One region of the Vibrio sp. 1978 genome, then DNA from elsewhere that is predicted to be linked to it. Evidence: predicted binding sites of a transcription regulator. Region 1 holds the regulator's gene; each other region holds the start of a gene.
The links. The regulator CRP, encoded in region 1, controls carbon source genes, mostly activating them, when cyclic AMP is high. The targets are predictions, from matches to a motif close to TGTGANNNNNNTCACA.
Positions count from the first base shown of each region.

Region 2: the regulator CRP is predicted to act here: its motif matches at 3,438-3,453, upstream of rppH (RNA pyrophosphohydrolase).
Region 3: the regulator CRP is predicted to act here: its motif matches at 4,475-4,490, upstream of R8N49_RS02920 (NupC/NupG family nucleoside CNT transporter).
Region 4: the regulator CRP is predicted to act here: its motif matches at 5,108-5,123, upstream of recB (exodeoxyribonuclease V subunit beta).

Region 1 is NZ_JAWPOP010000035.1:25,058-32,912, reverse strand. Features, by position in the region: gene R8N49_RS22545 (phosphoribulokinase) at 1-672, shown strand, start outside; gene crp (cAMP-activated global transcriptional regulator CRP) at 913-1,545, shown strand; gene R8N49_RS22535 (DUF1338 domain-containing protein) at 1,682-2,473, opposite strand; gene astD (succinylglutamate-semialdehyde dehydrogenase) at 2,722-4,179, opposite strand; gene astA (arginine N-succinyltransferase) at 4,208-5,227, opposite strand; gene R8N49_RS22520 (aspartate aminotransferase family protein) at 5,337-6,548, opposite strand; gene R8N49_RS22515 (aminodeoxychorismate/anthranilate synthase component II) at 6,910-7,497, opposite strand; gene R8N49_RS22510 (ExeM/NucH family extracellular endonuclease) at 7,687-7,855, opposite strand, start outside.
Region 2 is NZ_JAWPOP010000010.1:130,806-138,660, reverse strand. Features, by position in the region: gene R8N49_RS12155 (sulfite exporter TauE/SafE family protein) at 1-507, opposite strand, end outside; gene ptsP (phosphoenolpyruvate--protein phosphotransferase) at 514-2,760, opposite strand; gene rppH (RNA pyrophosphohydrolase) at 2,763-3,284, opposite strand; gene mutH (DNA mismatch repair endonuclease MutH) at 3,904-4,584, shown strand; gene R8N49_RS12135 (DUF6482 family protein) at 4,600-4,911, opposite strand; gene R8N49_RS12130 (NADP(H)-dependent aldo-keto reductase) at 5,066-6,100, shown strand; gene R8N49_RS12125 (hypothetical protein) at 6,232-6,483, opposite strand; gene vpsR (cyclic-di-GMP-binding transcriptional regulator VpsR) at 7,011-7,855, opposite strand, start outside.
Region 3 is NZ_JAWPOP010000002.1:206,776-214,630, reverse strand. Features, by position in the region: gene R8N49_RS02940 (phosphopentomutase) at 1-192, opposite strand, end outside; gene deoA (thymidine phosphorylase) at 261-1,589, opposite strand; gene deoC (deoxyribose-phosphate aldolase) at 1,687-2,463, opposite strand; gene R8N49_RS02925 (hypothetical protein) at 2,554-2,688, shown strand; gene R8N49_RS02920 (NupC/NupG family nucleoside CNT transporter) at 3,047-4,330, opposite strand; gene R8N49_RS02915 (TatD family hydrolase) at 4,535-5,308, opposite strand; gene R8N49_RS02910 (DUF5363 domain-containing protein) at 5,295-5,492, opposite strand; gene prfC (peptide chain release factor 3) at 5,587-7,176, opposite strand; gene rimI (ribosomal protein S18-alanine N-acetyltransferase) at 7,462-7,855, opposite strand, start outside.
Region 4 is NZ_JAWPOP010000002.1:256,119-263,973, forward strand. Features, by position in the region: gene R8N49_RS03115 (DUF3413 domain-containing protein) at 1-1,171, opposite strand, end outside; gene recC (exodeoxyribonuclease V subunit gamma) at 1,424-4,915, shown strand; gene recB (exodeoxyribonuclease V subunit beta) at 5,242-7,855, shown strand, end outside.

The DNA.
Region 1 (7,855 bases):
AGCTACTTTGGCCCACAAGCTAATGACTTCCCGGGATTAGAAGAGTTTTTCCGTAAGTTCGGGCATGACGGCACTGGCAGCGTGCGCCGTTATCTGCACACGTTTGACGAAGCGGTTCCCTACAATCAAATGCCAGGCACGTTTACACCGTGGCAAGACTTACCCGAAAACAGCGACGTTCTGTTTTATGAAGGGTTACATGGTGGCGTGGTCGATGGCGATGTTAATGTTGCTCAACATGTGGATTTCTTAATCGGCATGGTGCCGATTGTGAACTTAGAGTGGATACAAAAATTCGTACGTGACACTCGCGATCGCGGCCATTCGCGTGAAGCGGTAATGGACTCAATCGTGCGATCCATGGACGATTACCTCAACTATATCACTCCGCAGTTTTCTCGTACTCACATCAACTTCCAGCGCGTACCGACCGTTGATACTTCCAACCCACTTAATGCAAAAGGCATCCCTAGTTTGGATGAGAGTTTTGTGGTGATTCGCCTACGCGGTATCAAGAATGTCGACTTCCCATATCTGCTGGCCATGATTGATGGCTCATTCATGTCACGCCACAACACGATTGTCGTACCCGGCGGTAAGATGAGCTTTGCAATGGAGCTCATAGTTCGGCCTATCCTACAACAGCTCATCGAAACAGGGAAAATTGGCTAAAAACCTGCCTGCGAAGATGTTTACTTTTCATACCGTGATCATGTGCACAGTTTTGCTTACAAAATCTCAATCATGGCACGATTAAAATCAAGAAATCGTTTTCGAAAAAGGATACTATTTCTTACCGAAACACAAGAGAGCTTGCAGCATATAAAAAGTGCTCTTATTCTAGTAGGCCTAATTCAGGCTTAGCTAAAATATGGATAGCGCAAGCGTACCCTGCAGAGGAAGTGAGATATTATGGTTCTAGGTAAACCTCAAACCGACCCAACATTAGAGTGGTTTCTTTCACACTGTCATATTCATAAGTACCCTTCAAAGAGCACGCTAATTCACGCGGGCGAAAAGGCAGAAACTTTGTACTACATCGTTAAAGGTTCTGTTGCGGTTCTTATCAAAGACGAAGAAGGTAAGGAGATGATCCTTTCTTACCTAAACCAAGGAGACTTTATTGGTGAACTTGGTCTATTCGAGGAAGACCAAGAGCGCACAGCTTGGGTTCGTGCTAAATCTCCTTGTGAAGTTGCTGAAATTTCTTTCAAGAAGTTCCGTCAGCTTATCCAAGTAAACCCAGACATCCTAATGCGTCTTTCTGCGCAGATGGCTCGTCGTCTTCAAGTAACTAGCCAAAAAGTGGGTGACCTGGCGTTCCTAGACGTAACTGGTCGTATCGCTCAGACGCTTCTGAACCTTGCAAAACAACCAGACGCAATGACTCACCCAGACGGCATGCAAATCAAGATCACTCGTCAAGAAATCGGTCAAATTGTTGGCTGTTCTCGTGAGACAGTAGGTCGTATTTTGAAGATGCTAGAAGAGCAGAACCTAATCTCTGCTCACGGTAAAACCATCGTGGTTTACGGTACTCGTTAATCTCAAACTAGAGTGACACGAACAAAATTATAAAAGCCACCAATGGCAACATTGGTGGCTTTTTATTTACTCATGACCAAATAAGATAGGGTGCAGCGAACACTAATGAGTAAGCTTAACAGGTTAACCCTAAAACTTAGCCATTCGTACTTTCAAAGATTTTGTCAGCTGAAGCGGCCACGAAACCTGGGTACAAATCACCATTTTCCATCGGATAGCGCTTAGCAAATTCATAAAACCCGCCAGGGATAATTTCAGTGCCTTCGCTAAAACGAACCGCTACTTTATCTGCCATGGTCGATGACTGCTCTAGCAACACCTCAGGAGTGCCCTTCACTTCACCACCATTTTCATTAATGGTAAACCCAGCGGTACGCAGATGATCGTTTACCTGCTTCACTTCTTCATATTCATTGAGTTGGTTAACGCTCACCGTGAAGTGGTTTGCTCCGTAACCATGCGCCGCAAGCCAAGATGCGTACTCACTTTCTTTAGCCAACGTTTGGTAATCAGCAAAGCTTAAATCCCACAAGCGTCCACCATGTAAGAATGCGCTATCGTTCAGCTTGTCAGCATCGACTTGTGCCACCAAATTTTTCACAATCTCTTGTAGCTCAGGCGAGCACTCTTCAACTTTTAGCTCACTAATAAATACTTTAGGTTGCTTCGGATCTGGGTGCTCATAGTGCTTAGCAACCAGCTTTTTGCTTTCGAAAACGTAATCACCACACGCCTTGTAACCAATAGCTACAAATGGCTTAGCTAGAGTTTCAATACCAAGAGGCGCGATATTGAAGGTACGTAAAGCTATATGATCATTAATCAGAGGCTCATCTTCTTGAAGCAGCTGATGCACTTTAGCCGCCGAAGGGCAAAGACGTTGAATGTAATCTTGCCATAGCGATTCAAATAACACATCGGGCGTCATAACGACTCCTTGTTACGAGATGTAGAGTTTAAAGGTAAGCGGAAGTTGGCTGCTCGTTCACAACAAAAGTTGTCCAGAATAATGAACGAGCAACCATCAACCTGTGACGGTAAATGCCAGTCAGTCAACACGCTTTTCCGAGTCTTTGCTCACTTTTCGTGTTCTGCCAACGATCACTACAACCCATACCTAAATGATGCGCCGGCAAGGTGAGCCGCAATGCATAGTTGCGACTCTATTATTAAAACTTATAGCGCTACACCTGGACTCAATGTTGCAGGCAAGACAGTCTCTTGACCTTCCATTGATGCCATTGGGTACGCACAGTAATCTGCTGCGTAGTAAGCGCTTGGGCGCAAGTTACCCGACGCCCCCGGACCACCAAATGGCGCATCACCGCTTGCACCAGTGAGCTGGCGGTTACGGTTCACGATACCTGCACGAATGTGGTCAACGAAGTATTCCCATTCTTGGTCGTCGGTTGAGACCAAACCAGCAGATAAGCCAAAGCGCGTATCGTTTGCTAGCGCCACGGCTTTGTCTAACCCTTCGTAACGCACCACTTGCAGAAGTGGGCCGAAGTATTCTTCATCTGGTAACTCAGCAATGTTCGTTACATCAATGATGCCAGGAGAAACAAACGCCGCCTCTCCTGCTTTCGCTTCAATCAAGCTTTCACCGCCAAGAGACTGTAGATTAGCTTGTGCATCAAGAATAAACTTGGCTGCCACGACCGAAATTTGCGGTCCCATAAATGGCGCAGGTTCTGCAAATGGTTGGTCTACGCGAATATTGCGTGTCGCTTCAACGAGCTTGGTGATAAGCGCATCGCCTTTTTCACCCAATGGCACATACAAACGACGAGCACACGTACAACGCTGCCCAGCACTGATAAACGCTGACTGGATGATGGTGTAAACCGTGGCATCCAAATCACCATATTTATCAGAGATCACCATCGGGTTATTACCACCCATTTCTAGTGCGAGCATCTTGCCTGGTTGACCCGCAAATTGACGGTGTAATACATGCCCCGTATTCGCGCTACCCGTAAACAGTACGCCATCAATGCCTTTTGCGTCAGCGAGGGCGATACCAGTTTCTTTCGCGCCTTGGACAAGGTTAATCACGCCTTTCGGCAGACCGGCTTCTTCCCATAGCTTCATTGCCAATTCACCCGTCCATGGCGTTTGCTCAGACGGTTTGAAGACTACCGTGTTACCAGCCAATAGCGCAGGCACAATGTGACCATTTGGTAGGTGGCCTGGGAAGTTGTAAGGACCAAACACCGCCATCACGCCCAATGGGCGGTGGCGCAATACGATTTGGTTGCCTGCTGCTTCACGGCTCGCCTCACCAGTGCGGTCATGATAAGCGCGAATAGAAATCGCAATTTTTCCTGCCATCGCTGCCGCTTCGGTACGTGTTTCCCAGATTGGCTTGCCGGTTTCTTTGGCAATCACTTCAGCGATTTTTTCGCTGTTCTCTTTTACTTTCTCAGCAAAAGCCAACACGATCGCCTCACGCTCTGCAAATGGACGCTTTTTCCAGTCAATAAACGCTTCACGCGCTGCAGATACCGCCTGGTTCACCTGCTCTGCCGTTGCACCTTTGCCTTGCCAGATTACTTCTTGGTTGTACGGCGACAGAGACGTAAATGCTTCACCCTGACCTTGTACCCACTCACCTGCAATCCAATGTGTCATTGTTTCTATCCTTAAATTCTGTCGTCTGTTACTGCGGAAGAAGGCGAACGAAATCCCCTTCTTCAACCGAAAGTGCATCCGCAACGTCTGGTGCAATCATCACGCTTTGTGTTTCTGCGTCATACGCCGCTTTAGTGACTGTCGCACGGAAGTTCTCGAAAGATGAATTACACATCAAGAAGTCTTGTGTGCTGGAATGTTCAGAGATTTTGACTTGCGCACGGAATGAATGACGTACCGACTCAATATTACGCAGATCACACTCAACCGTTGGGCCACCGTCGAAGATGTCGACGTAGCCTCGGTTGGTAAAACCTTCACGCTCAAGCAGCTTCAGCGCTGGACGCGTGTTGTCATGTACTTGACCAATCACGGCTTGCGCTTCTGGGCTGAGCAGATTGATGTAAATAGGCAGTTTCGGCATCAAGTCGGCGATAAAGCCTTTCTTGCCGATACCTGTCAGGTAATCTGCAAGAGTGAAATCGATAGAGAAGAAATGCTCTTGAAGCCATTGCCAGAATGGTGAATTACCCTCGTCGTCTGAAACGCCACGCATCTCCGCAAAGATCGTTTCAGAGAAGCGCTCTGGGTGCTCTGCCATCATTAGGAAACGACACTTCGACATTAGACGACCATTCAGACCTTGGCGGAATTTCTCACGCAAGAACAAGGTACAAATTTCGCTGTTACCCGTGTAGTTATTACCAAAAGTAAGCAGTTTAACGACGTTGTTAACGCCAAGCTTTGGCGACGAGTGCACAACTTTACTAATGTGATATGAGTAAAATGGGACATCCCAGCCGATAGATGCTTCGATTCCGGTGGTACCCGCAACCTCACCCGTTTCAGAGTCAAAGCCAACCATCAGGTAGCCTTCATCGCCTGGTTCTGCCACATCTGGCTTACCAAAGCTGTACTCTGAATGTTTGATTCGATTGGTTAACAGTTCTTCGTTAACCGGTAGAGATGTAAATCCGTGACCAGACTCCACCGCACAAGTGTGCAGTGCGTCGTAATCCGACATCGCGATAGGGCGAACTACTAGCATCAATACTCCCTCCAGATGCAAGAAGATCCTAACTATATTGTAGGAACAATTCCCCCATCAGAGATCCTTGACGGGGGTGTCTGCGTTGACGTTTAAACTGATATCGCGCTTAAACTAAAGTCGCGATCGCTTTATCCAGTTTCGCCAAGCCTTCTTCAATTTCTTGTTGTGTGATAACGAGTGATGGTGTGAAACGTACGACATTGGCACCCGCAACCAATACCATGAGACCTTGTTTACCTGCAGCAACCAGCACGTCACGCGCACGGCCTTGCCATTCTTCATTTAGTGCAGCGCCAAGTAATAGGCCTTGACCGCGCACTTCTGAGAAGATGTTGTACTTCGCGTTGATCTTCTCTAGACCTTCACGGAACATTGCTTCGCGTTCTAGTACACCAGCCAACACCTCTGGCTTAGTGACTTCATTTACAACCGCTTCTGCAACCGCACACGCTAGTGGGTTACCGCCATATGTAGAACCGTGAGTGCCCACTTTCATGTGCTCTGCCAATTTTGCTGTCGTTAGCATTGCACCGATTGGGAAACCGCCACCAAGTGATTTCGCAGTACTTAGAATATCTGGCGTGATACCTAAACCTTGGTAAGCGTAGAAGTTACCTGTTCGGCCATTACCAGTTTGCACTTCATCGAAGATCAGTAAGGCGTTGTGTTTGTCACACAGCTCGCGAACCGCTTGAGCGAACTCAGGCGTTGGTGGCACGATGCCGCCTTCACCTTGTAATGGCTCCATCATGACCGCACAAGTACGATCAGACATGTGTGCTTGTAAAGCTTCGATATCGTTGTAAGGAAGGTGTGTCACGTCGCCTGGCTTAGGACCGAAGCCGTCAGAGTATGCCGCTTGGCCACCAACCGTTACGGTAAAGAATGTACGACCGTGGAAACCTTGTTTGAATGCAATGATTTCAGATTTCTCAGTACCATGAACGTCTGCTGCATAACGACGTGCCAGCTTCAAAGCGGCTTCGTTTGCTTCTGCGCCAGAGTTAGCAAAGAACACACGCTCAGCAAAACTCACTTCTGTTAGCTTTTTCGCCAGACGAAGGGCTGGTTCGTTCGTCATAACGTTACTTAAGTGCCAAAGCTTGTTAGCTTGCTCTGTTAGTGCGTTTACCATTACTGGATGACAATGGCCAAGACAGCTCACTGCAATACCACCAGCAAAGTCGATGTATTCATTACCTTCCTGATCCCAAACACGTGAACCTTTACCTTTAACAGGGATCATTTCCATCGGGTTATAGCAAGGTACCATTACCTCATCGAATAAACCGCGCTCTACTTTAATTTCCGTTGTCATTGCACATTCCTTCTTGATACCGCATGCGTAGCAGATAAGCGAATTTAACCGGCTCTCTTTGCCAGCAAATAATGTTTTGCATTTAAGCTATTGCGGCATTGTATTTACATTTAATTAACCATTTCAATAGTGATTTATTCTTTTCGTTCTCGAAAGCAACTTCCATTAATCACTGCTTATGACTATTTATGCATCAAGAAAGTAAAATAGAGAAGTGATTTTTTATAAATGTTATGTAATACAGGGGATAGAAGGTTTAAAAAGACATGAATAGACAAAGAGACTCGAGAGAATCGCATAGTTTTGCAATCTGCTCACCTCAGCAAAAAGATGAATGATTTGTTAAGAAAAGTGATCGCGATCAGATCGCTTTGCGTGCTAAAAAGTTCGCAAGCAACTCGTGACCTTGCTCAGTTTTGATTGATTCTGGGTGGAACTGCACCGCATCAATTGGCAAGGCTTTATGTTGGTAACCCATTATTTCATCCATGCTTCCGTCCGGCAGTTCTGTCCATGCAGTCAGTTCAAACACGTCGGGTAAAGTACCGTTTTTCACCACAAGAGAGTGATAACGGGTTACCGTGAGTGGGTTATTCAGATTTTTAAACACACTACGACCGTTATGACGAATCGGTGAGGTCTTACCGTGCATCACTTGTCGTGCACGTACCACTTCACCCCCAAACACTTGCGCTATCGCTTGATGGCCAAGGCAAACACCCAATATTGGAAGCTTACCAGCGAAGTGTTCTATCGCTTTCAGTGAAATACCTGCTTCGTTCGGCGTACATGGCCCTGGCGAGATCACCAAATGAGTTGGGTTGAGCGCCTCAATGCCTTGGATATCGATTTCATCGTTACGCACCACCTTTACGTCTGCACCAAGCTCGCAGAAGTATTGGTAAAGGTTGTAGGTAAAAGAGTCGTAGTTATCGATGATCAACAACATAAAGGGTCGGTTGCTCCAATCCGTTTTGGCAATGCTTACGTAGTGAATCGCCACGTTCGTGACAATCAAGGGCGGTATTTTGCTATACCAAGCAAGAAAGGCAAGTTTTTGCTGAATAAAAAGGCCAGCATAGGCTGGCCTTTGGTCTTTACAGTTATTTAGGAACTGTTTGTCAGGAAGTAAATTCGCTTAGCGGCGACGACGGAATAAGCCGAGACCTAGCAGCGCAAATAGAGCACCAAAACCAAACGAACCACCATCTGAATCCTTCGACCCTTCTGTTCCAGCTTCAGTTTGCGTCATTGAAACATCACGAACAGAGCTAAACTTCACGATATTACCTGTCGAGTCAGTCACT
Region 2 (7,855 bases), on a different contig from region 1:
ATTTAAAAATGGTACCGACAGTGAGCCACCACCAATACCAGCAAGGCTTGATACGACACCAATTCCCGTGCCGTAAACTACAGTCACAGGGCTGCTCGGCATAGGTTTACTGCTCGTAACTTTAATGGAACGAAACATTTGTACTGACAGGCAAAGAACAATGACACCAAACACTTTCGGCAAATAGTGTGTAGGGATCCACTCAGCAATATTGGCACCAACAAAGCCACCAATGACCACACCAGGCATCAACCATTTTACGACAAACATATCGACATTGCCGAGCTTAAGGTGATTCATCGCCGATGAGCCAGACGTGACAATAATACTCGCTAACGAAGTGGCTAAGGCCATGTGCATACTCATTTCTGGAGAGATCCCAGCAAGAGGAAGCAAATACAACAAGGCAGGAACAACAATCAAACCACCACCGATACCGAGTAACCCCGCCATCACACCCACAAAAGCGCCTAGCGCCAACAATAACAAAAATAAAGAGACGGTCACGATTTCCTACTTTTTACCTGCACGGATAAAGCCCGCAAAGCCCTGTTGAATGAAGAAGTCATGCATCATTTGATGAATGTCCTCCCCATAGGACTTTGTCATTGCTTGCTCCGCTAATTTTTCTAATTCTTCTTGTTGGCTATGACGAATCAAATATTTCACCTTAGCCACATTGGAGGTGTTCATACTCAAACTGGTATACCCTAACCCAAGTAAGAGAAGAGCGCCAAATGGATCACCCGCTAGCTCACCACAAATACACACGGGCACCTGATATTTATCACACACCTCATGGATTTGCTTAAGCGCTAACAGTACCGCAGGATGCATAGATTCATAGACATCCGCTACGCGCGAATTGTTCCTATCTACCGCTAATAAATACTGAGTTAAATCGTTTGTCCCGACAGAAACAAAATCAACACGGTGAGCGATCGTTGGCAACAGATACACCATCGATGGTACTTCAATCATGACCCCAATTTGTGGGAATTGAATTCTATCATCAAGCAAAACGGCTTCGCTGTGAGCTTGATTAATCAAGCTAATGGCATCGTCTAGCTCTTTTACCCCTGACACCATTGGCAATAAGATACTTAAGTTTCCGCTTTCTGCACTCGCTCTTAACATTGCACGCAGCTGGATCAAGAAAATGTCTGGATGATCCAATGTAAAACGAATGCCACGCCAGCCTAGAAACGGATTATCTTCTTCGATGGGCAAATACGGCAAAGGTTTGTCACCACCAATATCCAAAGTACGCATCACTACTCGTTGATTCGGATAGCTGTTAAGTATTGCTTGGTATTGATGATACTGTTCATCTTCCGAAGGAAAGTGATGCTGAAGTAAAAATGCAATCTCAGTTCGGTACAACCCAACACCATCAACACCTGTGTTGATGGCAATATTACTGTCTGCACTGAGTCCCGCATTCAGCATAATTTCGATATGGTGATTATCTTGCGTAACCGCAGGGAGTGCGAGGTCCTTGTTTACCATGGCAAACAGTTCAGACTCTTCGCTTACTAAGCTGCGATACTCTCGCAACAACTGGCGGTTTGGCTCTAAGAAGATCTCACCCGTATAGCCGTCGACTATCCCGCGTTTGCCATTCACCACATCCGGATTAATGTTGGCGCCCATGACTGCAGGGACCCCAAGAGCTCGAGATAAAATGGCAGCGTGAGAGTTTGCGCCTCCCTCTAATGATACGACGGCTAACAAAAACTCTTTAGGTACAGAAGCGAGCAAGGTGGCAGTGAGTTCGTTCGCCACCAAAATAATGGGACGATCAATTGCAGAATTTTCTTGCTCACTGTTGTGCAGAAAATAGAGCAGCCTTTGCCCTAACTCTCGGATATCTTGCGCTCTTTCACGCATGTATACATCCGACATTCTTGCAAATCGATTCGAGTATGACTCTACAACTTGGCGTAACGCCCAGTCTGCCCTGTCTCCTTTTTCAATCTGCTTCTTCAAATCACCGCGAAGCATCGGATCATTCAGTAAGTGAGTAAACAGATCGAAGATCGCCAGCGCATCTTTGTTGATTTCACTGTCCAGTTTTTTCCGCATGCGGCGAAAGTCATTTAACGCTCGCTCTATGGCCACCAGTAGTGTCTCGTGCTCGCGTTCCTTATCTAACGTGGACGAAGGGAAAATATCCGATAAACTCGGCTGGGTATTGTCGAACCAAAACTCTCCAATCGCGACACCAGTAGACGCAGGCAAACCTTTTAATACCGTGGGTTTAGATGCTAACTGCCAATGCCCAAGATTCTGCGCATGTGCAATGAGCACCGCTAACTGAGCGGATAAGGTAACAAGAAACGATTCTTCCATTTCACTAAACAAGCGCGGCGTTTTTTGTTGGATCACCAACACACCTAAAACTTGTTTACGATGAATGATTGGAGTAGCTAAAAAAGAGTGGTAAATCTGTTCGCCGAGTTGAGGAAAGAATTTGAACTCGGGGTGTTTTGAGGCTTCGGCAAGGTTAAGGGGTTCAGCGCTTCGTTTTACCAACCCAACCAAGCCTTCATTGAAGTTGATATGAATACTATCACCTTCAAAAATAAGGCCTTGAGTTGCCATTAACTCAAGGCGCTGCATTTCTTCATTAGCAAGATAGATAGTACAGCACTCAGTACTAAGGGCAGCACAAGTCTCTTTCACCAATATATCGAGTGCCAGATGCACATCATCGACCCTGGAGACTTTCTCAACTATTTCCCTTAGCTGACTGAGCATGATTATCCTCTACGTTGCTTTTTTCTTTTCCCTTTCGCTTTTCTCTCTCGAAAAGGCATGGCTAAGGATGCAAATTCTTTCATCGCTCGTCGATAAACATCTCGCTTGAAAGAAACAACTTGCCTAACTGGATACCAGTAACTTACCCAGCGCCAACCATCAAATTCAGGGGATTTTCCGCGTTGCATATTAATGCGAGACTCATCGCATTCTAATCTCAGCAGAAACCATTTCTGTTTTTGGCCGATACAAACAGGCTTGGAGTCCCAACGCACCAATCGCTTTGGTAGCTTATATCTTAACCAATGACGACTTGTTGCAATGATCTTAACGTCTTTTTTCGTTAAACCGACTTCTTCGTATAACTCCCTGAACATGGCTTGTTCAGGGGTTTCACCTTCGTCAATCCCACCTTGTGGAAATTGCCATGAGTGTTGCCCGTATCGTTTAGCCCAGAAGACCTGACCATGGTTATTACATATCACAATACCAACATTAAGTCGGTAACCATCGCCATCTATCACTGGCTAACCTCTATGAATAAATTTTTTATTACCGTGATTTTTCCACATATCCCCATTACTAGCAAACTTACTGATGTGATATGAGCAAGATTTATTACCTTTTCAGCATTTTTGGATATCTTTTAATCAAACCATACCTTATCAACACAAGAGTGAGACATTGCCCACATTTATTCACCTTTTCTGTGAATAACTTTGTGAAGAATTCAATTCAAATGAGTAATTCAGTTCAATCCCATCAAATGAAAAACAAATGAATAAACAAAAAAATAAACATAAAGCATTGATAAAAAAGTATTTATTTTTAAAAACAACGATAATTCGATCTTCAATTTCTTGATGATCTTTTCACCAAACTCAGATCGGTCAAAGATCCACCAACAGGCTATTTATCCACACTTACCTGCTATTCGTTTAGATGATTACAACAAAATCAACCCCAAAAATGCATTTTAACCCCTGTTTATTCATACAGACCTCGTCAGGATCTTATCAATACCTCCTCCACCTGTGGATAAGTTATGAATTGATCGTTCTTACACCGCCTCGGTGAAATCTTAAACAGTAGATTTGGTCGGAGTTTGATAAACTATATTTTTTGTAATACCACCTTGTAACTATGAAACCAGAACCACAAACAGAAGCAGAGCTATTGGAACGAGCGCATGATATGGCAGGACTCAGTTTTGCTGAGTTGGCCGCCGAGGCGAATATGATTGTTCCTGAAAACTTAAAACGTGATAAAGGTTGGGTGGGTCAATTACTCGAATGGCACTTGGGCGCTCCAGCTGGCAGTAAACCTCAACAAGATTTCGCAAAACTAGGGATCGAGTTGAAAAGTATTCCGATCAGTTACTCTGGCAAACCTTTAGAAACAACCTTTGTTTCTGTGGCCCCCCTCACTGGTGTTCATGGTCTTACATGGGAAACAAGTCATGTTCGAAACAAGCTATCTCGTGTGCTTTGGGTACCCGTAGAAGGAGAACGAGAAATCCCACTCGCTGAAAGACGTGTGGGCAGTCCACTCATTTGGTCACCAGATGAAGAAGAAGAACGGATTTTGCGAAATGACTGGGAAGAGTTAATGGAGATGATCGTCTTGGGAAGATTTGATCAAATTTCCGCCAGACACGGAGAAGCGCTGCATCTTCGCCCTAAAGCCGCAAATGCAAAAGCGCTCACCGAAGCATATAACTCAAATGGTAAGCCGATGAAAACTCTGCCCCGAGGCTTTTACCTTAGAACACAGTTTACTGAACAGATCTTACTCAAGCACTACATTAACACTCAACCAGAATAAAACTATATCAGCTATTTAGTGCGTCACGAGCGATAACTCAATATCGCAGTACGAGGCTGCCTCTTCAGTGCCACATTCGTCATACGCATTACGCAGCCTTAAATACGCTTTATCGACCCCTAGCCTCAATAATTCTTCTTTTACTAAGTCTAGAGAGCCAAAATGTATCGGGTCTTCACCGTCTTTAATCGGCTCAAGTTGATGCTTGTACTCCACAGCTAAAAGATAGTCAGAGACATCAGAACACCCAATCACAAATACTTTGGGAGTTTTATAAGTATCTTTATGTGGACCATGTAGCCACATGTCCAATTGATGCTTCTGCATAACATACCTCCTTCACACGATTATTTAAGTGTAGTTAGGCTAACTGTAGCTTTCGAGTTTGCTCTCCCTTTATACGTAAATCATTTGCGATTGCGGCTAAAAATCCCCTATATTGGAGTCACTTATTTAGTCGGTAACTCTTCAAGGACGTGATATGCAATACACAAAACTACCGCACTCATCACTTGAGATCAGTAAAATCTGCCTCGGCACTATGACGTTTGGCGAGCAAAACACAGAAAAGGACGCCTTTGAACAGCTCGACTTTGCCCTCGATCATGGGGTGAACTTCATCGATACCGCAGAGATGTACCCTGTACCGCCAAACTCGGAAACACAAGGGCTCACCGAGCAATACATCGGTAATTGGTTAGCAAAAAGCGGCAAAAGAGAGAAAGTAGTACTGGCAACAAAAGTGGCAGGCCCTCGCAATGTTCCTCACATTAGAGACAACATGAGCCTTAATCGTCGCCACATCCATACAGCAATTGATGACAGCCTTAATCGTCTACAAACCGATTATGTCGATTTGTACCAACTACATTGGCCGCAGCGTCAAACCAACTGCTTTGGTCAACTCAACTACCCATACCCTGACAAACAAGAAGAAGTCACGTTAATTGAAACGTTGGAAGCGCTTACTGAATTAGTGAATGCAGGTAAAGTGCGCTATATCGGCGTATCCAACGAGACGCCGTGGGGTGTGATGTCGCTATTGCGTTTGGCAGAAAAACACGATTTGCCAAGAATTGTCTCCATTCAAAACCCATATAACTTATTGAACCGCAGCTTCGAAGTTGGCTTGTCTGAAATCAGCCATTACGAAGGCGTTCAGTTACTTGCCTACTCTCCTTTGGCATTTGGCTGCCTGAGTGGTAAATACCTAAACGGGGCAAAACCTGAAGGCGCTCGATGCACTAAGTGGGAGCGTTTTGCGCGCTACTTCACTCCGCAAGGTGTTAAAGCGACCGAAGCTTACGTCAATTTAGCTCAAGAGCATGGTCTAAACCCTGCACAAATGGCGCTCGCGTTTGTCAATCAGCGTCCATTTGTTGCTTCTAACATTATCGGAGCAACAAACCTAGACCAATTAAAAGCCAATATCGACAGTATTGATTTGCAACTTAGCGACGAACTACTTACTGAAATTCAAGCAATAGGTACAACTTACTCGAATCCTTGCCCTTAACAGTACCACCTTCAAACGAAAACAGCTGATCTTCAAGATCAGCTGTTTATCCAATGAAGTCATACTTCATATAAAAAGTTAAGCGTGTTGAATGACTCGTTAGCAACTCAGTCAGCCCAACACGCTAACGATTACGTCATTATTCGCGACGTTAAGACTCGACGAAGGTGACGAACTCGACGTTCAACTTTTACTGCATCCGGAACATTGGCACGTGTAGAACGACCATCGCGATCTAAACCAATATCTCTCAATAGATGAACATTCGTCCATGGAATATCATGAGCAGTTCGGCGTATGGTGCGCTGCCATTGCTTTTCTTCGCGTTTAAGGTCTGCTTTCAATAGCAAAGTGGCCAATTGTAGGTAAATAGAGTGACGCATAATATTTTCTCCGATTATCGATGTATTCGACTGGGAAAAATAGTGCGTAAAATGAACAGAAATATTCTGTTGATACTAAGCCGCTACTTTTCCGCAGCCTAGTAAACATAAATTAGGTTACGGATTAATTTTTATCTTGTGAGCCAGTGGTATTGGTATCATCCGATTTAAGGGTTATCGGAGCGATAGGCATACGATCAGCGCAAGCAGTGGTGTTAACAACGTAATGTTTCATCTTGCGCCTCCTAGCTAAAAATTAATCCGTTTATGAAAGGTATAACTCATTGAGTTACGGTTAAATTGTAAGCTTTGATGAATATATATCAAACATTTTTTGCCTTTTTGATTAAAAACAAATCAATACACCGCAATTTAGTTTCATATACTTTTATGTATAACATATTCACCTGAGGAATATATAAATTTGCGGATTTTATAAATCAAACCAAACAAAAATAAAAAGAGCGGCTCTGTGGCCACTCTCTTTTATTGTATTTATTCGCCTATTTAACACAGGGAAAGGCCAACTACATGGCTTGTTCGGAAATCAAGTTATGTTTATTAAGTAGTCGATACATGGTTGCACGCGAAACTCCGAGCTCTTTCGCCGCATTTGAAACTTGACCAGAATGAGATTCCAAAACAACCAGCAACGCATCACGTTCACTCTTCTCTCGGATTGATTTCAAGCTGCGCTTTGAGTCATTACGTTGAGGTAAATCTAAGTGATGATCTTCAATCATTACGCTGTCGGACATTAATACCGCTCGCTTCACTTGGTTCATCAGCTCACGCACATTTCCAGGCCAGAAATAACGTGTCAGTGCCTTGAAGGCATCCTCAGAAAAGCTTTTTGCTTGCGAGTTGTACTCTTTTGAGAACTCTTGTAAGTAGAAACGAGCCAGCAATGCGATGTCACTCGCACGTTCTTTCAAGCTAGGGACATTGATGCGCAGAACGTTGATGTAATGGTAAAGCTCTTCATTGAAGTCACCGTCAATCAAAGCTTTTTCAACATCCGACGAGTTAGCAGCAAGAATACGCACGTTAACCGCTTTTACGCCATCTTTGGTATAAATGGTGCCTTCTTGCAAGAATCTCAGCAGATTCATTTGCTGCTCTTTTGAAATGGTAAGAATGTCATTAAACAACACGGTGCCACCATCTGCTTGTTCAAGCAGGCATGCTTCCATATCTTCATCGGCGTTAATACCAAATACTTCAGCTTGGAAACGTTGTTCATTGAGTGCGCGACGGTTAATTGCCATAAACGGTTTATGAGAGCGTGAAGAGACTTTATGGATGGCCCTAGCAACCGCCTCTTTACCAGTCCCACTTTCCCCAGAAATCAGAATGCTGACGTCCGTTGGAC
Region 3 (7,855 bases), on a different contig from region 1:
CATTGCCAAACCAAGTTTCGATAGATTTGGAAGGCGAAGTGCACCTTGGCGATTGTCGTTATCTGCTAAGCCTTTGTCACATTGGTCAGCGATGTGACCTAGTGTGTCTGAACCTACATCACCAAATTCTTTAGCATCGGCAGTTGCACCGATACCGAATGAGTCTAGTACTAAAATAAATGCTCTTTTCATTGCTCGTTCCTTAGGCCCACTCGGCTTTTTATTATGGTTGAGTAGGCCTTGTGTAATTACTTGTTCTATTAGATATCTTCTGCACGAATTTGGCGGTAAACCTCTGGAGTTGGTGTGTATTCACCACCTACTTTGATTGCACTGCGCAGTGCTTTTGCCGCTTCTTCCCATTGCTCTTCAGTGCGAGCGTGGATGACCGCAAGAGGTTTATCACTGTCTGCGACCTCACCTAGGCGGATGAACTCGTCGAAACCAACTGCGTAGTCGATTTCATCAGTAGCAACACGACGACCACCACCCATAGCAACCACAGCCATGCCGATAGCACGTGTATCCATTGCAGAGACAATGCCCGTTTCTGTTGCGTAAACTGGCTTAATGATTGCTGCTTTTTCTAAGTAGTTGTCGTAGTTTTCTACGAAGTCCGCAGGGCCGCCTAAACCGGCAACCATCTTGCCGAAGCACTCAGCCGCTTTGCCGTTATCCAGCACTTCCATCAGTTTTGCGCGTGCGTCTTCTGTGTTCTCAGCAAGCTTGCCAAGTACTAACATTTCAGCACATGAAGCCATGGTCACTTCAAGTAGACGAGGATTACGGTATTCACCCTTTAAGAAACGAACCGCTTCACGAACTTCTACTGCGTTACCCGCTGAAGACGCCAATACTTGGTTCATGTCCGTAAGAATTGCCGTAGTCTTAGTGCCAGCACCGTTTGCTACCGCAACGATTGATTTTGCTAGCTCTTCAGACGCTTCGTAAGTTGGCATAAATGCACCTGAACCCACTTTTACGTCCATCACTAGCGATTCCAGACCCGCCGCCAGTTTCTTAGAAAGGATCGACGCCGTAATCAGGGAGATATTGTCTACCGTTGCGGTAATATCACGAGTCGCGTAAACACGCTTATCCGCAGGAGCAAGGTCACCAGTTTGACCGATGATCGCCACACCAGCGTCTTTGGTTACTTGACCAAAAACATCGTTGCTCGGCGTAATGTTGTAACCAGGGATAGATTCAAGTTTATCCAGCGTACCGCCTGTATGACCAAGACCGCGGCCAGAGATCATAGGTACGAAACCGCCACACGCTGCCACCATTGGGCCAAGCATTAAAGAAGTTACGTCACCCACACCACCGGTTGAGTGTTTGTCGACAATTGGACCACCGAAGTTCATGTGGCTCCAGTCGATAACCATGCCCGAATCACGCATCGCACACGTTAAGGCGATGCGCTCATCCATGGTCATTTCATTAAAGAAAATCGTCATAGCAAACGCCGCAATCTGACCTTCAGATACCGTGTTGTTCGCTACGCCTTGAATAAAGAAGTTGATTTCGTCGGCGGTTAGGACTTCGCCGTCACGTTTTTTACGAATGATTTCTTGTGGTAAATACATTAGTGCCTCCCAAGCTCTTTTGAGCCATGGTTGTAGTAGGATAGAAGAGGTGTGGTAGCACCCGTTTAGGTGCTACCGTTCAGACGTATTATTGAAATTAGTACGCTGTTGGATCAGCGACGTCGTCCGATACTTCTAATGTATTTAGTAGGTTGGTTAGCAGGCTAGACGCACCAAAACGGTAGTGACGAGCATCAACCCAGTTGTCACCTAGGATTTCGTCAGCCATTGCTAGGTATGCTGCTGCGTCTTCAGCAGTGCGCACACCACCTGCTGGTTTGAAACCAACAGTTTCTGCAACCCCCATGTCGCGAATAACTTCAAGCATCATGCGAGCGTATTCTGGTGTTGCGTTTACTGGCACTTTACCAGTTGAAGTTTTAATGAAGTCAGCACCTGCTTCAATACAGATTTGAGATGCTTTCTTGATTAGTGCTTCTTCTTTTAGTTCACCTGTTTCGATGATCACTTTAAGAAGAATGTCACCACAAGCTTCTTTACATTGCTTAACTAGTTCGAAGCCTACTTTCTCATCACCCGCCATTAGCGCTCGGTAAGGAAAAACTACGTCAACTTCGTCTGCACCGTAAGCAACCGCCGCTTTTGTTTCAGCAACTGCGATTTCAATGTCGTCGTTACCATGTGGGAAGTTCGTTACTGTTGCAATACGAACCTCTGGCGTACCTTGCTCACGAAGTGTCTTCTTAGCAATAGGAATAAAGCGAGGGTAAATACAAATTGCAGCTGTGTTGCCTACTGCTGTTTTCGCGTCATGACATAGTGAGATCACTTTTGCATCAGTGTCATCGTCATTCAACGTAGTTAGGTCCATAAGTTTAAGTGCACGTAGCGCTGCTGCTTTTAAATCGCTCATTTCTATCTCCGATCAATATTCAAAAAATTCACTACTCAGCCTTACATCACGTCTTTAACTATAATCAACAAGTCGAGACAATGTGAGTAAATGGCTAAACAGTCTATTAATGAACGGACTTGGTTCCCTGAAGACTCGGCATATACAGCGAAAATTTATCATATGCCAATTGCTATCCTTGTCACCGCACAGTACCAGTTTGGCCTATGGCACAACAATCTATGATTGCGGTGTCTTTAATATCACATCACAAAGCAAAACGCCTATTAGATCTGATATTGCAGGGCAATTCATTTGCCCATCGATTATGTAATATTCATTACGTGATTAAGAATCAAGCTTAACCACTATCCTGTGATTAATACATTATAGAGTTTCACCGCAAAACTGTAGCACCAAATAGAGCGCAAACGGTTTGTATCTCAAAATTTCCTAGCCCCTATTCCATTGACTGCGTAATACCTCGACTAAGGCAAACACCCGATGAAATTTTGGAGCCCGAAAAACGAAAAATGCCCCGCAGCAATCTCTTGCTACAGGGCATGATGTAAAACGGCGTCTATATATTAAGAACCGATTCTAATTATAGTGCTGCAAGGCTTAAGCAGAAGCCTGCAATTGTCGCTGCCATAAGGTTAGACAACGTACCTGCAAGAACTGCTTTAACACCCATGCGAGCGATGTCACTACGACGGTTTGGTGCAAGGCTACCTAGACCACCAAGTAGAATCGCGATAGAAGAAAGGTTCGCGAAACCACATAGTGCGAATGAGATGATAGCTGTTGTCTTCTCAGACATTACTTCACCAGTTGCCGCGATTACTTGAGCGTTTTCACCTAGATATGGTGTGAAGTTCAAGTAAGCAACGAATTCGTTCACTACGATTTTCTGACCGATGAATGAACCAGCTGTTACAGCTTCTGCCCATGGAACACCGATTAGGAATGCTAGTGGAGAGAACGCGTAACCTAGGATTAGCTCTAGTGTTAGTTCTGGCATGCCGAACCAACCACCGATGCCACCTAGCATACCGTTGATTAGCGCGATTAGACCAACGAATGCGATTAGCATTGCACCTACGTTAAGCGCAAGTTGTAGACCAGAAGCCGCACCGCCCGCAGCTGCGTCGATTACGTTAACTGGTTTGTCGTCACCGCCGTCCATCGCTTCTTCGATACTTTCGTGAGGCTGGTCAGTCTCTGGGTGAAGGATTTTAGCGAACAGTAGACCACCTGGTGCTGCCATGAATGATGCCGCAACTAGGTACTCTAGTGGAACACCCATAGATGCGTAACCAGCTAGTACACCACCAGCAACAGAAGCTAGACCACCACACATTACCGCGAATAGCTCTGATTGAGTCATTTTTGGAACGAATGGGCGAACAACTAGAGGTGCCTCAGTTTGACCTACGAAAATGTTAGCTGCCGCTGACATTGATTCCGCACGAGAAGTGCCTAGCGCTTTTTGTAGTGCGCCACCAAGAATCTTGATAACCCATTGCATAACGCCAATGTAGTAAAGAACTGAAATCAGTGCAGAGAAGAAGATCAGTGTAGGAAGAACACGGAATGCGAAGATGAAACCGCCGCCGCCGAATACTTCGAACATCTTGTCAGAAACAAGACCACCGAACAGGAATGATGAACCATCGTTACCGTAGTTGATAACGTTAGAAACACCTGAAGAGAAACCGTTTAGTAGATCACGGCCCCAAGGTACATACAGAACAAATGCACCTAATGCGAATTGGATAGCGAATGCGCCACCCACAGTTCTAAAGTTGATAGCTTTTCGGTTGTTAGAAAATGCCACTGCAATCGCAAGAAGCACTACCATACCGATTAGGCTCATAAACAGGCTCATAGTTTATGACTTCCTTATAAGTTATTTATTGGCGTGTTACAAAATGGAGCTATAAAGCGGGGGCAATTATACTCATGCAGAATCAATTAAAGTAATGCCAGCCTCACACTTTCCTATAAGATTCATGATTGATTCAACCAGCTTTGTGAGTTAATTCACAATAAGCAGGAAAACGTTTTCGATTTCAAACCACATCTTTAGATTTTATTCACATATCGAGAAAGCAAAATTGCTATTTTTCCACAGTTGAGAGGCAATCGATTGCTTTCGGCCGTTATGCAACTCTACGAGCTCATTAAAGACGTGAATGAGTTTGGCTGGGTGATTTGACTCCCCTTGATATCCAAGTATAGGCATATCTGGTGCGTCTGTTTCGATTACTAGGTTTTCGAGTGGTAATTTTTGAATTGCGTCGCGTGTTTTCTTGGCTCTTGGGTAGGTAATCGTTCCTCCTACACCGATAAAAAAACCTAATTTGACCCACTCCATGGCTTGCTGATAACTCCCAGAAAAAGCGTGTAGTACACCACCTCTAGGGAGATTCGCCGCTTTCACCATTTGAATGAGGCGATTGTGCGCTTTTCGGCTATGTAAAATAACTGGGAGCTCGAAGCGTCTAGCCAGCTCAAATTGAACTTCAAGTATCTTTTCTTGCAACTGTGGATCAACATCAATGGCAAAATCTAAACCACACTCTCCTATTGCCACGCACTGCTGCCCTTTTTGATTTAGATAGCCTTCTAGCTCTGTAAGGTGCTGCTCAACGTTATCTTCAAGAAAATACGGATGAAAGCCGAGCGCATAATACAAATTGGCATGTTGCTCTGCCAAAGTTTGAATACGAGCCCAGTTTTGCGGACCGACGGAAGGAATCAAAATTCTTGCGACGCCTTGCGTTTGAGCAAGCTCAAGTTGATGCGCAAAGTCATCTTGAAACACATCAAAATCAAAGTGGCAGTGCGTATCAAAGAGCTTCATCTTGACGTTTTTTATCTGTATCTTCGGGCGGGAAATCAGAAGATCGTTGGGCTTCACTCTTCTCTTCAGCTTGGTGGGCAGGGTCTTTTCGATATGGGACGCAACTGCGTTTCTGATCGGGGGTTAACCCCATTTCTTTACACCAATTGTCGTAACGCTTTAGCCCACGTTTAAACCAGTTCATATCTTATCCTTATATAAAAACGCCCTTGGCTAAGTTTATAGCCAAGGGCGTTTTAAAATCTAGTTTGCGTTAAGGCTTACCCTAACCGCGCAAATTAGTGCTCACGCGTCGCACGGAAATCAACGTCCGGGAAACGCTCTTTCGCTAAGTTTAAGTTAACGATTGTTGGAGCGATATACGTTAGGTTATCACCACCATCCAATGCTAAGTTCGCTTGATTCTTGCGTTGGAACTCATCCAGTTTCTTCGCATCACCACACTCAACCCAACGCGCAGTTGCAACGTTAATGCCTTCATAAATCGCTTCAACGTTATACTCAGACTTCAAACGAGCCACAACAACATCAAACTGAAGTACACCAACGGCACCAACGATCAGATCGTTGTTCTGTAGAGGACGGAATACCTGTACCGCACCTTCTTCTGATAGCTGAACCAAACCTTTGAGAAGCTGCTTCTGCTTTAGTGGATCTTTCAGGCGAATACGACGGAATAGTTCCGGAGCGAAGTTCGGAATACCAGAGAACTTCAATGATTCACCTTGCGTAAAGGTATCACCAATCTGAATAGTACCGTGGTTGTGTAGACCAATGATGTCACCGGCGTAAGCGTGTTCTGCACGTGCACGGTCACCAGCCATAAAGGTTACTGCATCAGAGATACTCACTTGCTTGCCAAGACGAACGTGGTTCATCTTCATACCTTGCGTGTAAGTGCCCGATACAATACGCATGAATGCGATACGGTCGCGGTGTTTTGGGTCCATGTTCGCTTGGATCTTAAATACGAAACCAGAGAACTTCTCTTCAGTCGCTTCAACTTCACGTTCAACCGCTTGACGAGTTTTCGGCGCTGGAGCCCATTCAGTTAGACCGTCTAGCATATGATCCACACCAAAGTTACCTAATGCAGTACCGAAGTAAACTGGCGTAAGCTCACCTGTTAGGAACATTTCCAAATCAAACTCAGGGCAAGCACCCATGACAAGCTCAAGCTCTTCTCGAACACTTTCCGCAAGGCCTGCACCAACTTTTTCATCAAGCTCTGGGTTATCGAGACCTTTGATGATTCGAACTTCTTGAATCTCATGACCGTGACCTGATTCGTATAAAATCGTTTCATCACGGTGAATGTGGTACACACCTTTAAATTCTTTACCACAGCCGATTGGCCATGTAATTGGCGCACACATCATGCCCAACTCGTTTTCTACCTCGTCCAATACTTCCATTGGATCACGAACGTCACGGTCAAGTTTGTTCATGAAGGTTACGATTGGCGTGTCACGCAGACGCGTTACTTCCATCAGCTTACGTGTACGATCCTCGACACCTTTCGCCGCATCGATAACCATCAAACACGAGTCTACTGCCGTTAACGTACGGTATGTATCTTCCGAGAAGTCTTCGTGTCCAGGCGTATCAAGTAGGTTTACCAGACAGTCATTGTAAGGGAACTGCATTACAGAAGTGGTTACCGAGATACCACGTTCTTTTTCCATTTCCATCCAGTCTGATTTTGCGTGCTGTGCGTTACCACGACCTTTAACCGTACCTGCTTTTTGGATCGCGTTTCCGAATAAAAGGACTTTTTCAGTAATGGTGGTTTTACCCGCATCCGGGTGAGAAATAATAGCGAACGTTCTGCGCTTAGACACTTCGCCTAAAAAAAGGGGATTTGACATTAGTTAATCTTCTAAATTACTTTCATGCTCACAAAATAGGCAAGCATATCTACTATTCGATATTGTGCGGTATTCTCGCTTATTATCGCTGTGCTAGCAAACTGGAAAGACATGAACTGAATTTACTCGGCTCACCAGCCTTTACCTGCAACTAACAAGGGAAAGCCAGCGCCACACAAAGAGATGTAAAAATTCAAAAAATTGTTATTACATATTCAAAAGCCTCGAATCCGGATACGCATTTAAAGCATAAGTGTTGATGAGGTAATTAGTAACGGCCTAAAACTAACTCAAAAATAAGTAACTCATGATAATGGCGTCTTCCTTACCATTTCCCGATTTAGCTGGGTAATAGTTGTAACGACGGTCCACTTCATTAAAACCTGCTTGCTCATAAATATGGATAGCTGGGTGATTACTTTCACGCACTTCTAACCAAGCACTCTCTGCTTTGGCTTGTTCACAGTGTTCAATAAACGCGTCCAGCAATTTTTGCCCTAGCCCTCTGCCTTGTTGAGAAGGCGCTACTGCAATATTTAATAGTGTCACTTCTCCAACAATATTCTGTCCATAGAAGTAACCAACCACTTGAGAGCCTTCCAGCATCACATGATGGCAAGCACCGCGACTGGATAAGTCACGAACCAAAGATTCGGCCCAAGGGTGAGAATGTGCTTGC
Region 4 (7,855 bases), on a different contig from region 1:
AACCAAAGTACGGCTTGTCGCTATCCTGCTTTTGGAACTCGATGAACTTGTCTGTTATCTGCTGATCGCGCTCGACAGCTGTTTCCCCAGTTTGTTTCAGGGTCAAGTCCGACACTTTTTTGAATACCGTGCGAGAAAGTGGCGGGCTGGTGAGCGGTGCCGAGCCAAAAATGCCCATGCGGTAGCCTTCTGCTTGCAGCGTATCCATAAAAACAGGAGAGCGTTGACTTGCGTAAAAGCTTTCCCAGTAGGTCGCTGGCAAGCTGTAAAACAGGCTGAAAATACCCGCTTGAGTTGAGTTGCCGCCGCTCATATGTTGTGTGAAATTCACTGTTTTTTCGGCGAACTTGCTGACATTTGGCATGACTTCCGGCGTCGCATCACTGTAGCGCCACGCATCAACCAAGATAAACAAGACATTGGGCTGTTTCTCTTTGCTTTGCACTTGAATCGGCGCAAGCGGATAGTTGAGTGAGCTACGTTCAATGTTGGTTAACTCTACGCGGTTCTTCGATGCAATGTTCTCATCCACTAGGTCGTGTTTGTAAATAAATTTACGAGCCGTCAGCGGGTAGTAAAGTGGCCAGTTATTCGAAAACTGACTGACTTCATCGTCGTAAAGTGCGTTTTTGTACGCATGAATCATCTGCGTGCTAAGCAATACAGCAAACCAGACGCTGATCAAAACGAACTTAGCTCGGCTTTGTGCCAGTTGATTACTTACCCAAACGGTACAAGCGAGCCCGATCACCAGAACGGAAATTTCACTGATGAAGATTAGCCAACTCATCCACGAAATATCGAAGACATCACCGCCACCTTCGAAAAACATACGGATTAATAGGGCGTTGATGTGAAGTTTGTATTGCTGAAAAACGAGGATATCGACTTTAAACATGATCAATAGACAGATCGCGATAGCGATCACGATACCTTTGAATGCTCGAGTCGGTAGAAAAGAGAGCAATAAACTCAACAACATAAATGGAAGAGCGATCAAGCCCAGCCAGCCATATTGAGTCGAAACCAAATAGTAACCTTGCAACAAGGTTAGCGGTTCATTCTGATTGTTAGACAACACAAAAGGATAACAAGCGATCGACAGGTACACTGCAAAGCAAGCAAAAAAAGCAATCAGCCAAGCGCTGTTGGAAGACAGTTTGCGAAACATACTTTTTGTTTGTTTATAAATTATGGGTAGAGGGAGTATAAAACAGTGTTTTTTATTATGGAATAGTTGCGACGAATGTCACATTTTGTATGGAAGTGTCAGACTTGATTGACATGTGAAAATTCAGAAGATTCATACTCTATTTGAGTGATATATAACCTTTTGTTTTTTCCGAACGCGAGATCACTGCGGGTTTAAATGGGGCTGTGCTAAGCTAGCTAACAGTTTCAATCGGCGCTCGGTATTCCCAATTTGTTTACTGTTTATCACTCCAACCAAGTTGACGTTCTTAAATCACTCCTTGTCGAACTGATTCGAATCAGTCCGCTGGAAAACCCGTTCGAAAAAGAACAAATTCTGGTTCAAAGTCCGGGCATGTCCCAGTGGCTAAAAATGGAATTGGCCAAAGAGTTTGGTGTTGCCGCGAACATTGATTTTCCGCTCCCTGCTACTTTCATTTGGGAAATGTTTACGCAGGTGTTGCCAGACGTGCCAAAACGCAGTGCGTTTAACAAAGAAGCGATGACGTGGAAGTTGATGCATCTGCTGCCGGGGCTTCTCAACCAAGAGGTGTTTTCGCCGTTAGCGCAGTACCTCAAAGATGACATTGACCACTCTAAGCTGTATCAGCTGGCTGAGAAAATTGCCGATATTTTCGATGGTTACTTGGTGTATCGTCCGGAATGGATCGCAAGTTGGGAAGCTGGGCAGAGTGTGCCAGAGCTGGAAGATGAGCATCCGTGGCAGCCGATCTTATGGCAAGCGTTGTATGATCACACTGTGTCATTAGGGCAGTCTCCTTATCACCGTGCCAACCTTTATGAGCACTTTATCGACACGTTAGAGAGTTTTAACTGCAATTTTGACCATTTACCCAAGCGTTTGTTTGTTTTTGGCATTTCTTCGTTGCCGCCTCGCTATATGGATGCGCTAAAAGCAATTGGTGAACACATCGACGTGCATCTGATGTTCACTAACCCTTGTCGTTATTATTGGGGTGAAGTTCGAGATCGCAAATATCTGGCTCGTTTGGCGGCGAAACATCGTCAGCACGTTGTGTGGCAGGACGATCACTCGGAAGTGCAAGGTGAAACTGAGCAACTGAAAGGTTCATTGGAAGATAATGTGATCGATGAGCTGCACACCGATGTGGTCGGAAACAGTCTGTTGGCGTCCATGGGTAAACTCGGGCGCGACAATATGTATCTGTTGTCTCAGCTGGAATCTCATGAAATCGAAGCCTTTGTTGATGTTGAGCGCGACAGTCTGCTCCATCAATTGCAAGCGGATATTCTCAATCTTGAAGAACATCAAGATGACCAACAGATTGAAAACAGTCATCACAAACAAGTGGTTAGCTTGGGTGATAAATCACTGAGCCTACACGCTTGTCACAGCCCGATGCGCGAAGTGGAAGTGCTGCATGATCAACTATTGGCGATGTTCGATGCTGACCCAACGTTAAAACCGCGCGATATTATCGTGATGGTCGCGGACATCAACGCTTACAGCCCTGCGATTCAGGCGGTCTTTGGTAACGCGCCGGGTGAGCGTTTTATTCCATATTCGATTTCTGACCGAACCGCCGATCAAGAGAGTCCAATTCTGGCCGCATTTATGCAGTTGGTGAACTTACCCAATACGCGCTGTTTGGCATCAGAACTACTCGAACTTCTGGAAACTCCGGCGATATTAAAGCGTTTTGAACTCAGCGAAGATGATTTTTTACAAGCCAAACAATGGGTTGAGGAATCGGGGATTCGCTGGGGATTGGATGCCAATACCGGACGCGAATTTGAACTGCCGGAAACCCGTCAAAACACATGGCAATTTGGTATTCAACGCATGTTGCTTGGCTACGCGATGCCAGAATCCGCAGGTTTGTTTGAAACCGAGCAAGGCAGTTTGTCTCCGTACAACGAAGTGCAAGGCATGGGCGCAGAGCTGGCGGGCAAGTTGGCACACTTTATCCAACAAATTAGCACTTATCGAAGCAAACTTTCTCATGTTCAAACTATCGATGGTTGGCGAGAGACTTTGGTTTCACTGCTGGATGACTTCTTCTCAGTTGAGTTAGAAGGCGAAATGGCGCTCAAGTCCATTCGCGATACGCTCAGCCAACTCAAAGAGCAATTAGCTGATGCCGCATTTGATGATGCGTTATCGCCGTCGATCATCAGCCAATACCTTCAAAACAAATTATCTGGCACACGAGTCAGCCAGCGCTTCCTTGCTGGTCAAGTGAACTTTTGTACCCTGATGCCGATGCGCTCTATTCCGTTTAGAACCGTTTGTCTACTGGGGATGAATGACGGCGTGTACCCACGCTCCATGCCGCCAGAAGGCTTTGACTTGATGACAGGAAGAACCAAACCGGGCGACCGTTCGCGCCGAGATGATGACCGTTACCTATTCCTCGAAGCGATGTTGTCTGCACAACAAACGCTCTACATCAGTTATGTTGGCCGTTCAATCCAAGACAATACCGAGCGAGTGCCTTCGGTTCTGGTTTCTGAGCTGATGGAATACTGCCACCAAAACTATTGTTTAAGTGGTGATGAAGCGTTGCCCGTTGATGAGTCTGGCGACAACTTATTAAATGCGTTGGTGAATACCCACGCCATGGTGCCGTTTAGCCCAAGTGCGTTCCAAGGCATGCACGCCAGCTACGCGAAAGAGTGGATTCCAGCGGCATTGACTCAAACTAGTCAATCGCAAGGCTATGTTCGTCGTGATTTTAATCGGGCATTAGACGACTATCTGTTAGGAGCGACGTTCCCACTTGAGCTCGACTTAGTCGAGTTGCAACGTTTCTGGCGCTTACCTGTGCAGTATTTTTTCAATCGTCGTTTAAAAGTAACCTTTGAACCGCCACTACCGGTGATGGAAGACGACGAACCCTTTGTTTTAGGTGGTTTGGAAAGCTATCAAATGCGTGATGAGCTGTTAGAAACCTTGCTTGAAGCGACATTGATGCAGCCAGAGAAAAAAACAGAGGTGCTTAAACACTTTATGAGTCAACAGCGCGCGCAAGGCAAACTGCCGGTGGGGGCGTTTGGTGATATCGAGTTTGAAACCAACCGAGTTCAGGCGGAAGAGCTGGTGGATAAACTGGCGTTTTTATCTGGTGCGCCTCAAGACGATTTGGAAATCGACCTGACGTTTGACTCTTTGTTTGAGCGAAATGAAGGCGAAGAGAAAAACGTTCGCCTAACAGGTTGGCTAACCCAGTGTTACCAATCTGGGTTGATTCGTTACCGAAGCGGTAAGATTCGCTCGCAGGATTACCTTGCAGCGTGGATCGATCACCTTGCCATGTCGGCGTCGGGTTATGCCAAGAAAACTCATCTGATTGGCTACGATCGTAAAGAAGGCGCGCTGCATTTGATCTACCCAGAAATTGCCGATGTGCAGTATGCCAAACAGCTACTGACTGAATTGGTTCGCTTGTTCTTCGAAGGCATGACTAAGCCTTTGCCTTATTTCCCGAAAACGGCGTTGGCTTGTGTTGAAGCGGGCTTTAGCCGCGGTCAGTGGGTAGATGACGAAGAGAAATCTTTGAAGAAAATGGCTGACGCATTCAATGATGGCTTCATGAGCCCGGGCGAAGGCAGTAATGCGTACATCTCTCGAATTTGGCCTGCTTGGAATGATGAGTTGGCCTCAGAAGTTCGTTTGCTGACAGCATTAGTTTTGCAAGGTGCGCGCTTAGCGGTTCAAGACACTGATGACGTAAAAGCGTAAAAAAGACAGTTGGATAAAGAGAAGGAAGAGTAGGGTGGCCGCCAGAAAATCATTATTTTTTGTAGGGCGTTCGCTGTACGGCCACAAGGTCAGAGGGACCATGATACTTTTGTTTAATTCATTTGAGTTGTGCCGCCAAAAGGTTTGGCTTATCTCGTGGGGCGCATACTAACGGTACGTCTTATGGATAACCGTGAGAAAGATCTCACAAAGCTCTAAATTATCCAACTTGTTAAACATATTAATAGAATTTTTAACTATAGATCACATTTATTAGGTGATACGTCCTAGTAAATAATCCGGAGAGATTCAGCGTTATGGATCAAATGTCAGGTGCAGAGTGTCCTCTACATACGTTAGACCGCACAGAGCAACCTCAACCAACGCCACTAGAACCGATGACGTTTCCTCTGCATGGTGCGAGGTTAATCGAGGCATCAGCAGGTACAGGTAAAACCTTCACTATTGCAGGTTTATATCTGCGCCTTTTGCTTGGTCACGGCAGCGCGGAAACTCGGCATCGCGTACCGCTTACGGTCGACCAAATTCTGGTCGTAACCTTTACCGAAGCGGCAACTGCGGAATTACGCGATCGTATCAGGGCAAGAATCCATGATGCGCGAATCGCGTTTGCGCGTGGACAGAGTTCCGATCCGGTGATCCAACCTTTGCTTAATGAGTTTGACGATCACAAGCAAGCCGCAGAAATTTTATTGCAGGCAGAGCGTCAGATGGACGAGGCGGCGGTCTACACCATTCACGGTTTTTGCCAACGTATGCTAACGCAAAATGCGTTTGAATCTGGCAGCCGATTTAATAACGAGTTTGTGACCGATGAAAGTCACCTAAAAGCGCAAGTTGTAGCCGATTACTGGCGCCGCAATTTCTACCCATTGCCATTTACTTTGGCGGGAGAAATCCGCCAGCTATGGGGCTCTCCATCTGCGTTGTTGTCTGACATCAGCAATTACTTAACCGGTGCGCCGTTAAGCCTTTCTGTTCCAGCAATGAAAGGCAGTTTGGCTGATCTTCATACTGAAAATCTGAAAAAAATTGATGGATTAAAAGCACAGTGGCGAGAAAGCCAAGATGACTTCTTAACGCTAATTTCAGATTCAGATATTAACAAACGTAGCTATACCAAAAAGTCTCTGCCGACGTGGTTGGAGGCGGTAAACGCTTGGGCGGCAACGGAAACTACAGGTTACGATTATCCAGACAAGCTGGAGAAATTCGCGCAAAACGTCTTGTTGGAAAAAACACCGAAAGGCAGTGCGCCGCAGCATGCAGTATTTGAAGTCATTGAAACATTTCTTGCCAACCCAATCAGCTTAAAAGCGCCACTGCTTGCTCATGCAATTGAACATTGTCGAGTGATGCTGGCTAACGCGAAAAATCAAAAACAGTGGCTCTCTTTCGATGATTTGCTAACGCAACTTTCTGCTTCTATCGATACGGACGAAAGCGAGCTTTTAGCGGCGCGTATTCGTACTTTGTATCCTGTCGCAATGATTGACGAGTTCCAAGATACCGACCCGCTTCAATACAGTATTTTCAGCCGTATTTATCTGAACAACCCGGAATGTGGTTTGTTTATGATCGGGGACCCCAAGCAGGCGATTTATGGCTTTCGTGGCGCAGACATTTTCACTTATATCAAAGCGCGTAACCAAGTAAGTGCCCACTACACGTTAGGAACCAACTGGCGTTCTAGCGCAGATATGGTGCAGGCGGTAAACCAAGTATTTGCTTTACCAGACAGTCCATTTATCTATGATTCGGATATTCCGTTCTTACCCGTTAAGTACAGTCCCAATGCCGAAAAACGCATTTGGACTATGGGTGGCCAAAAGCAACCCGCGCTGACCTATTGGTTGCAAGAAGCGGACGATAAACCGCTACCAAAAGGCGAGTATTTGACTCGAATGGCAGAGGCGACTGCAAGCCAAATCCAAACTATTTTGACGCAGGCTCAACAGGGGCAAGCGTGTCTGGTGAATGGCGAAAAACAGAAAGCGGTTCAAGCGGGCGATATCGCAGTGTTGGTTCGAACAGGTAGCGAAGGTCGGATGATCAAACAAGCGCTAGCAGACCAAGGTATTGCCAGCGTGTACCTGTCTAACCGAGACAGTGTGTTTACCAGTTCAGTGGCGCAGGATTTACAGCGTTTGCTGCAAGCGGTGCTGACTCCAGAAAATGACCGTGCGCTGCGTGCAAGTCTTGCCTCTGAGCTGTTTGCCCTCGACGCAGCAAGTTTGGATGCACTTAATAACGATGAAGTGGTGTGGGAAAACGCCGTAAACGAATTCAAAGAATATCGCAAACTTTGGGTTCAGCGTGGTGTGCTGCCGATGTTGCGCGCGGTGATCAGCAAACGCCATATTGCCGAGCGATTACTAGAAGAAGGTGCGAGTTCACAGGGTGAAAATGGTGAGCGAGTACTTACCGATTTAATGCACATTGGTGAACTGCTTCAACACGCCAGTAATGAACTGGATAGCGATCACGGTCTGCTGCGTTGGCTCGCTCAGTCTATCAGTGATGCGGAAAACGGTTTGGGTGGCAGTGATGACCAAATCCAACGTTTAGAATCGGAACGTAACTTAGTGCAGATCGTAACTATTCACAAATCAAAAGGCTTGGAGTATGACCTCGTATTTCTGCCGTTTGTGTTCAGCTATCGAGAAGCCAGTGAAGCCAAATATTACGATGCAGCTAATGACCGCACGGTACTGGATATCACTGGCAACGATGCGTCCATGAAGCAAGCGGACAAAGAGCGTTTGGCGGAAGACTTACGCTTGATATACGTGGCACTAACGCGTGCTGTTTATGCGTGTTTTATTGGAGCCTCGCCTTTGCGCAATGGTCGTTCGACCAAAGAGCCAACTGGCGTACACCGCAGTGCGATTGGCTATTTGATTCAAAATGGTCAAGAAG